2 regions of the Streptomyces sp. NPDC087428 genome follow, and region 1 is predicted to be linked to the other one. Evidence: riboswitches for the same ligand, from Rfam matches in the RefSeq annotation. Region 1 holds a riboswitch; the other holds the start of a gene.
What was found. Region 1 has a riboswitch for S-adenosylmethionine ahead of thrC (threonine synthase). Riboswitches for the same ligand answer to the same signal wherever they lie in the genome.
Positions count from the first base shown of each region.

Region 2: another riboswitch for S-adenosylmethionine. It lies ahead of ACIO3R_RS13130 (hypothetical protein); the one in region 1 lies ahead of thrC (threonine synthase).

Region 1 covers NZ_JBIUXR010000007.1:196,893-201,306, forward strand. Annotated here, with positions in the region: gene ACIO3R_RS16895 (trehalose-6-phosphate synthase) at 1-1,165, opposite strand, end outside; gene ACIO3R_RS16900 (glucosyl-3-phosphoglycerate synthase) at 1,223-2,173, opposite strand; SAM riboswitch class I at 2,327-2,453, shown strand; gene thrC (threonine synthase) at 2,471-3,766, shown strand; gene ACIO3R_RS16910 (MoaD/ThiS family protein) at 3,799-4,077, shown strand.
Region 2 covers NZ_JBIUXR010000005.1:338,407-342,820, forward strand. Annotated here, with positions in the region: gene ACIO3R_RS13120 (cytochrome P450) at 1-816, opposite strand, end outside; gene ACIO3R_RS13125 (cytochrome P450) at 813-2,108, opposite strand; gene ACIO3R_RS13130 (hypothetical protein) at 2,369-2,761, opposite strand; SAM riboswitch class IV at 2,811-2,920, opposite strand; gene ACIO3R_RS13135 (phosphocholine-specific phospholipase C) at 3,064-4,414, opposite strand, start outside.

The DNA of each region.
Region 1 (4,414 bases):
CGTGGTCGGAGACGACCGGGACCTCCTTGGCGACCAGGTTCATCCCGTCCCGGATGGGGTTGACGAGCGCCACGTCGGCCAGCCGGTACGCCGCGAGCGAGCGCGCGAAGTCGTCCTTGACGTGGAGCACGACCGGGGTCCAGTCCGCCGTGCCGTGCGCCGCGTTGACGGCGTCGGCGACGCGCTGCACCTCGGCCGTGTACTCCCGGTACACCGCGAGGTCCTGCCGCGAGGGGTAGGCGAACGCGATGTGGACGACCCGGCCGTGCCACTCGGGCCGCTCGTCGAGCAGGGCGCGGTAGGCGAGCATCCCGCGGACGATGTTCTTGGACAGCTCCGTACGGTCCACCCGCACGATCGTCTTCCGGCCGGGGCCCACCTGCTCGCGCAGCGCCGCCATCCGCTCGTCCACGTCCGCCTCGTGCGCGCGGCGGCGCAGGAAGTCCGCGTCGGCGCCGAGCCCGTGCACGCCGATGCGGGTGCGGCCGGTGCCGCCCAGGATCTCCGTGCAGCAGCCGATGAAGGCGTCCGCCCAGCGGCGGGTCAGGAAGGCGGCCCGGTCGGCGCCGAGGATGCCGCGCAGCACCTGCTCGGAGATGTCGTCGGGCAGCATCCGGAAGTAGTCGACGGGCGCCCACGGGGTGTGCGAGAAGTGGCCGATCCGCAGGTCGGGGCGGAGCTCGCGGAGCATCCCGGGCACCAGCACCAGGTGGTAGTCCTGCACCAGGACCGCCGCGCCCTCGCCCGCCTCCTCGGCGAGCGCCTGGGCGAAGGCCCGGTTGTAGGTCTCGAAGGAGGCCCACCGCCGGCGGAACTCCGCGTCGAAGACGGGTTCCACGGGGGTCTGGTAGAGCAGGTGGTGGACGAACCAGAGCACCGAGTTCGCGATCCCGTTGTACGCGTCGGCGTGCACGTCCGCGTCGATGTCGAGCATCCGTACGCCCGGCTCGCCGACCCCGCGGCGCACCGCCTCGCGGTCGCCGTCACCGAGTGCGGCGCAGACCCACATCTTGTCGTCCACGGCGCTCAGCCCGGAGACGAGCCCGCCCCCGCCCCGTTTCGCGTCGAGCGAGCCGTCCTCGCGGAGCGCGTACGAGACCGGACCGCGGTTGGACGCGACGAGTACCTGGGCGGCGGCGGGCTGAGGGGCGTGCTCGGAGACCATGCTGCGGAATCTAGCCCGATCCCGAACCGTCCAAACGTGCGTGCGGCCGTGCCCCGGTCACGCCGCGCGGCGTGAGACGTACTCCTCGATCTCGCGCATCGGCGGCCGCTCCTCGGTGTCCACCGGGTACGTGTGCGGGACGAAACCGTGTTCGCCGCGCTCGAACTGGGTCAGCGAGGGGCGGACCAGGTGCCCCCGGGAGAGCCGCAGCTGAGCGGTCCGGTAGATGGCCGCCGCCATCCGGCCGAGCGCCTGGCCGTCCTGGTGGCGGTGTTTCCTGACGCCGACGTCCACCTGGCCGAGCGCGTCCAGGCCGACGGTGTGCAGGGCGTCGACGAGCAGCCCCAGCTCCACTCCGTAACCGACCGGGAACGGGAGCTGTTCGAGCAGGGAGCGGCGCACGGCGTACTCGCCGCCCAGCGGCTGGACGAAGCCGGCCAGCCGCGGCCAGTGCAGATTGAGCAGCGGCCGCGCCACCAGCTCGGTGACCCGCCCGCCCTGGCCTGCGGTGTCCCCGAGGGGGCGGTCGTACATCGCCTTGACGAACTGCATCGAGGGGTCGGTCAGCAGCGGGCCGACGATGCCGGAGACGAAGTCGGCGGAGAAGTCCTTGAGGTCCGCGTCGATGAAGCAGACGATGTCACCGCCGGTCACCAGGAGTGACCGCCAGAGCACCTCTCCCTTGCCGGGGACGGCCGGGACCCGCGGCAGGATCGCGTCCCGGTGGATCACCCGGGCGCCGGCCCTGCGGGCGATCTCGGCGGTGGCGTCCGTGGAGCCGGAGTCGATCACCACGAGTTCGTCGACCAGCCGGACCTTCTCCATGAGCTCGCGCCGGATCACCCGGACGATGTCCCCGACCGTCGCCGCCTCGTTGAGCGCGGGCAGGACGACACTCACGCTCCCGCGGCGCGGGTCGCGGTCCCTGGCGGCCAGGAGCTGCTCCAGCGGGCGGTCGGCGGAGGACCAGGAACGCCTGGTCAGCCAGCCTTCGACCTCTTCCAGCACGGTCGATACTCCCTGTATGTGATCCATCTCGCGGTTCGGACGACTATCTCAACAGTCCAGTGCTTCGGTTACAGTCTTGAACAACGCAGATGGCCGTGGCATGCCGGGGTCCATCCGCTGATAAACGCCTGGATCCATGGTCCAGTGCCACAGCGCTCATCCAGAGGGACAGAGGGAACGGCCCGTTGAAGTCCCGGCAACCATCCAGCCGACCGCGAGGTCAGGTGGGGAAGGTGCCAATTCCGTCTTGTGGCGAAATGCGTCACGAGGAAGATGAGGAGAAAGGGCCTCGCCATCATGGCTGTGCAGACTGTTGCAGCAAACACCGAGTCTTCTGTGGATCTTGGTCCCGCCGCGGCGCTTTCCTGCCGCGAGTGCGGAGAGCGATTCGAGCTCGGCCCCCTTTTCGCCTGTGCGACCTGTTTCGGGCCGCTCGAAGTGGCGTACGACCTGCCGAGCGGCTCCCCGGACGAGCTGAAGAAGCGCATCGAGGCCGGCCCCGACAACATCTGGCGCTACGCGCCGCTGCTGCCGGTCCCCTCCGATGTCGCGGACAAGCCCAACCTCAACCCCGGCTTCACCAAGCTGGTCAAGGCCGACAACCTCGCCCGTGAGCTGGGCGTCACCGGCGGTCTGTACGTCAAGGACGACTCCGGCAACCCGACGCACTCCTTCAAGGACCGCGTCGTCGCGATCGCCGTCGAGGCCGCCCGCGCCTTCGGTTTCACCACGCTCTCCTGCTCCTCCACCGGCAACCTCGCCGGTGCGGTGGGCGCCGCCGCGGCCCGCGCCGGTCTGCGGTCCTGCGTGTTCATCCCGCACGACCTGGAGCAGGGCAAGGTCGTCATGGCCGCGGTGTACGGCGGTGAGCTGGTCGGCATCGAGGGCAACTACGACGACGTCAACCGCTTCTGCTCGGAGCTCATCGGCGACCCGCTCGGCGAGGGCTGGGGCTTCGTCAACGTCAACCTCCGGCCGTACTACGGCGAGGGTTCCAAGACGCTCGCGTACGAGATCTGCGAGCAGCTCGGCTGGCGGCTGCCCGACCAGATCGTCATCCCGATCGCGTCCGGCTCGCAGCTCACGAAGATCGACAAGGGTCTCCAGGAGCTGATCAAGCTCGGTCTGGTCGAGGACAAGCCGTACCGGATCTTCGGTGCCCAGGCCGAGGGCTGTTCCCCGGTCTCCACCGCCTTCAAGGCCGGTCACGACGTCGTGCGGCCGCAGAAGCCGAACACGATCGCCAAGTCCCTGGCGATCGGCAACCCGGCCGACGGCCCGTACGTCCTGGACATCGCCCGCCGTACCGGCGGCGCCGTCGAGGATGTCAACGACGAGCAGGTCGTCGACGCGATCAAGCTGCTGGCGCGCACCGAGGGCATCTTCGCCGAGACCGCTGGCGGGGTGACGGTCGGCGTGACGAAGAAGCTGATCGAGGCAGGCCTCCTCGACCCGTCGCTCACCACCGTCGTCCTGAACACCGGCGACGGCCTCAAGACGCTGGACGCCGTGGCCGCCACCTCGCAGGCGACGGCGACGATCAGGCCGAGCCTGGACGCCTTCCGCGCCGCGGGCCTCGGCACCGCCGGCTGACCCCACCCGAGACTCCAGGAAGGGCACCCACCATGAGCGTCAAGGTCCGTATCCCCACCATCCTCCGCACCTACACGGGCGGCCAGGCCGAGGTCCCGGCCGAGGGCGCGACCCTCTCCCAGGTCATCGAGTCCCTGGAGAAGAACCACCCGGGCATCGCCGCCCGCGTCCTGGACGACCAGGGCAAGCTCCGCCGCTTCGTGAACGTGTACGTCAACGACGACGACGTGCGCTTCGAGGGCGGCCTGGAAGCGGTCACCCCTGACGGCGCGGGTGTCTCGATCATCCCGGCCGTCGCCGGCGGCTGCTGACCCCCGGGACCCGAGCGGTCCCGCTCCACGCGTCACCGGAATTGCCCTCTCTGCGACAGAAGCGGAGGGGGCAATTCTGCATGGTTGAACGCGGTAGAGTGTGGGAAGTCCCCTCCGCTGCCCGTGCCCCCCGCATATGAGAATGCGCCCGGCCACGACAAGATGCAGCCAAAGTAACTGAGCCTCTTGCGCCATAAGTCGCCTTTGCCTGGCCCGACTTGCCCTGGAATCTTATGAGTTACTCATATTCGGGCGATCGGCGCTGCCCAGAATTCTCGTCCGATTGACCTGTTGCAGAGGGCAGTTGGGCAGATACATTCGGCCGCGGTCGACGCGT
Region 2 (4,414 bases), on a different contig from region 1:
CGGGTGCGCCAGGAGCGCTCGTACGGCGTTGAGGATGAGCCCGATGGTGGTCTCGTGGCCGGCCGCGACCATCGCCTTGAGATTGCCCACCACCTCTTCCTCGGTGAGGGGCTCGCCGCCCTCCTCCGCGAGGATCAGCGCGGAGGTCAGGTCATCGGTGGGGCGTGCCGTCTTCTCGCGTACGAGCCCCGAGTAGAAGACATCCAACTCGGCGAGCAGGGCGAGCCGTTCGTCCTGCGGGGTGAGCATCGAGAAGAAGGCCTTGTACTGCCTGGTCAGCATGGCGTTCTCGGCGGGGTCCACGCCCATCAGCATGCCGACGACCCGCATCGGCAGCGGCTGCGCGAACACCGACTTGAGGTCGACGACGGCCCCGTCCCTGCCGCCGTCGGCGAGTGCGTCCAACAGCTCCCGGGTGAACTTCTCGATGTCGGGCCTGATGGCCTCCAGCCGGCGGGGCGTGAGCGCCTGGGAGGTCTTGGTCCGCAGCCGCCGGTGCTCGGCGCCGTCCACGGTGAACATGGACCGCCCGGCGTCGATCATCCCGATGAGCGGCCACGCATGCGTCACCTCGCCGCTCCGCCACAGCTCCCAGGCGTCGATGTCCTTCACCAGCCTCGGATCGACGAGGAGTTCACGTGCGTCGGCATACCGGGTGATGGTCCAGGCGGGTACGCCGAGCAGGTCGATCCGGGCGAGCCGCCCGGCGTCGCGCAGCCGCGCCGTCTCACCGTCCAGGTCCTGGACCATGGGGTCGATGACGACGGTCCCGCGGTCCGGGGCAGCTGTGTGCGCGGCGGCGTGAGGGCAGGTCACGAGAGGTCTCCTGTCGTACGAACGGGGGTGAACCGGACGGGGAGCGAGGTCGTCCCGCGCAGGAAGGCGGAGGGCCGCCGTACGAGGTCAGCGACGGCGACACCCAGCTCAAGGTCGGGCAGCCGGTCGAGCAGCACCTCGATGCCGGTACGCGCGATGGTCTCCGCGATCTCCTGAGCGGGGAAGGGGCACCGGTACTCGCCGTGGCTGAAGGCGAGGTGCGCGCCGTTGCCACCCTGGGCGGAGGCACCGTTGCCGGACAGGCTCTGCCGGATCAGCGGATCGGTGTTGGCTGCGCCGAGCCCGAGCAGCAGCATGTCCCCCGCCCTGATCCGCTGGCCGCCGAGCTGGGTGTCCCGGGCGGCCCAGCGTCCGGCGAGGATCTGGGTCGGCGCGTCCTCCCAGAGCACCGCGTTCATGGCCTCGGCCACGCTGCGCCGCCCGCCCGCCATCGATTCGGCGAACTCGTCCTCGGTGAGCATCAGCCGCAGGGAGTTACTGATCCAGTCGGCGGTGGTGAGGTGCCCGGCGGCCGTGATGGCCATCAGGTCGAGCATGTACTCCTCGTCGGTGAAGGCCTCGGGGAAGGCGAGCATCCGGGAGGTCACGTCATCCCTGGGCTCGGCCCGCTTGGCGGCGACCAGCCGCCGCATGTGTTCCCCGAAACGCAGATGGGCCTCCTGCGCCCCCGGACCGCCGTCGGCCAGGTCCTTCAACACCTGCGCGATGTCGGCGCCTTCGTCGTCGGGGAACCCGACCAGCCGGGCGAGGACGAGCACGGGTAAGGGCTCGCAGAAGTCGGCGACGAGGTCGGCGGTGCCCCGGCTGCACACGGCGTCGACCAGCCGGTCGGCCAGCTCCTCGCAGTGGTTGCGGATCTCGAACGGATCGGTCCCTTCGAGGGCGGGCCCGACCATCCGGGCGTGCCGCCGGTGCTCGTCCCCCGCGCTGAAGTAGATGGACGGCAGCGGCCGCCCGACCATGGGCAGCAGCGGCCAGTCCTCGGGGATGTGCTCCCACTGGTTCCACAGGCCGACATCGCGCGGGAACAGCTCGCCGTCGCTGGTGACTTGATGGAGTTCGCGGTATCCGATGACCAGCCAGGCGGGGAACCCGCCCGGCAGTTCCACGGGGACGACCGGCCCGTGATCACGGCGCATGGCACGGTAGACGGCCTGCGGCTCGGTCTGGAACGAGGGGCCGCTGAGCGGCACGGCCCCGGGCCTCGCGTGTGCGGGGCACTCCGGAGGGGGCGAGGCGGGCTCGGGCCGTGCGGAGGATGGGCGCGTCATCGTCCTGACTCCTGTGGCGGAAGCTTCACGCGTCACGATCGTTCGATCAACGCACGCCCACTATAAGGATTTTATGTGATGCCACGGCGGTCAACGGCGATCAAATGTGCAGCCAGAGCGAAGCAACTGGCAGATATCCCCGCACAATTGACCAACATCTTCGGGTACCGCCCCGGCCACCCCGAGCCGGTGCGCGGCCGAGTGCGCCCGCATGGACAGACAGAACGGACAGGGCCGAAACGCGCCCGGCCGGACCCGGACTACGACCGCCCGGAACCCTGGACGTCGCACAACTCCCCGCTCTCAAGGGCCACGTTGACGAGCGAGGCGGCCGGGTCGTCTCCGTCCACCAGCTTCAGCGCGTGCCAGCGGGACAGCCAGTACACGCGTCCGCGGTGACCGGCGAGTGTCTCCCGCAGCGCGTCCGGAGAGTGCGTCCAGACCGCCGGAAGGGCGCCCGCGTAGTCGAACGCGGCACGCAGCACGACCCATCCGTCGTCCCGGACGTCACTGGCGGTCAGCAGTATCTCGACGGCCTGGCCGGGCTCCTGCCGGCACTTCTTGGCATGGATCCAGTGCACCTGATGGCCTGCGGCGTACCGGTCGCAGCCGTCGCTCCGCACGGAGCCGTTCTCGGTGAGATGACGCAGCATGGTGGGTCCCGCCTTCCGGGGGTGATGGACCCCGAGCGCTCTGCACCGCGGTCCGCTGTTCCCCGTACCTCGCGCACGGGGCAGGTCGTCACCCGGAGCACCCGCAGCGGAGCGGGGTGCCGTCCAGCCAGCCGGGGCTGCGCGCTGGAACTCATGACCCGACGAAAACCCTAACGCACCCGTGGGACACACCCCGACGGACGGTGCACGCACAGCCGACGGATGGTCAGGGGAGGCGCAGGCGCGGGCCGGACCCGACCCGCGCCCCCTTGCCCCCCCCCGCCACGCAGACGGCAGCTCGCTCAGCCGGTGGCGAAGCCCGGGTCGCTCGTTCCGGCCTCGCCCGTCTCGACGTGCCCGGCGAACCGCCGAAGGAACGTGGCGTCCGCGTCCGACACCACCGTGATGTCGTACCAGCGCTTGCTTCCGCGCAGGTCAACGGTGTGCTTCACGGTCGCACCCGCACGCACCGCGAAGGTCTGCGCCCCGCCGCCATAGGCGTCCCCGTTGCGTACGGTCAACTGGACGGTCCCCGTACCGGCATGAGTCAAAGCCAGTACGAGCCCGCCGCTCGACGGGTCATGACGTGCGGTCACCTCCGGCCCTGCCGCCTTTCCTGGCCCCCGGAAGGCGCGCAGGAATCCGTTCGGGCCGTGCACGGTGAGGTCGGTCACGCCCTTCGAGTAGGCCGTGTTCCAGCTGTCGGCGAGCGTCTTGCCCGCCTCGGTGGTGTAGGTCCAGGGCCCGTCGGTGCGGTTCGCCGACGTCACCAGGAACTGCGCCCCGGCCGCGTCGCCGCCGCTGAAGGTCAGCCGATACTTCCCGGAGGCCGGGTCGGCCGCCCCGTCCACGAGGGGCGCGTACCGCAGCGGCCGGGTGGGCCGCGAGCCGGGCTCCTGCCTGGGCACACTGCCGGAGACCGGCGGCACCGGCACGTAGTCGGGGTGCCGGCCGTTGTCCGGCGGCGCGTATCCGTCCGTGGAGGGCAGCGAGGCGGGTGCGGTGTCGGTACGGCTGAAGTCGAAGGCCGAGGTCAGATCGCCGCAGACGGCGCGCCGCCAGGGCGAGATGTTGGGCTCGTGGACGCCGAAGCGCTCCTCCATGAACCGGATGACGGAGGTGTGGTCGAAGACCTCCGAACACGAGAACCCGCCGGTGCTCCACGGGGACACGACCGTCATGGGCACGCGCTGGCCGAGGCCGTAGGGCCCGGCCGCGTATCGGAGGTCGCCGGGGAAGTGGTCGGCGGAGGTGTCCACGGTGGAGAGCCCCTGCGCGGCCCCGGACGGGACGAACGGCGGCACGACGTGGTCGAAGAATCCGTCGTTCTCGTCGTAGGTGACGAAGAGGGCGGTCCGGCCCCACACCTCGGGGTTGGCGGTCAGCGCGTCCAGCACCTGCGAGATGTACCAGGCGCCGTAATTGGCGGGCCAGTTGGGGTGTTCGCTGTAGGCCTCGGGCGAGACGATCCACGAGATCCGGGGAAGCGTCCCGGCCCGGACATCGGCCTTGAGGTCGTCGAGGAGCCCGTCACCGTTCTTGACGTCGGTACCGGTGCGCGCCTTCTCGAAGAGGGGATCACCGGGCTTGGCGTCGCGATAACTGTTGAAGTAAAGAAGCGAGTTGTCGCCGTAGGTCCCCCGGTAGGCGTCG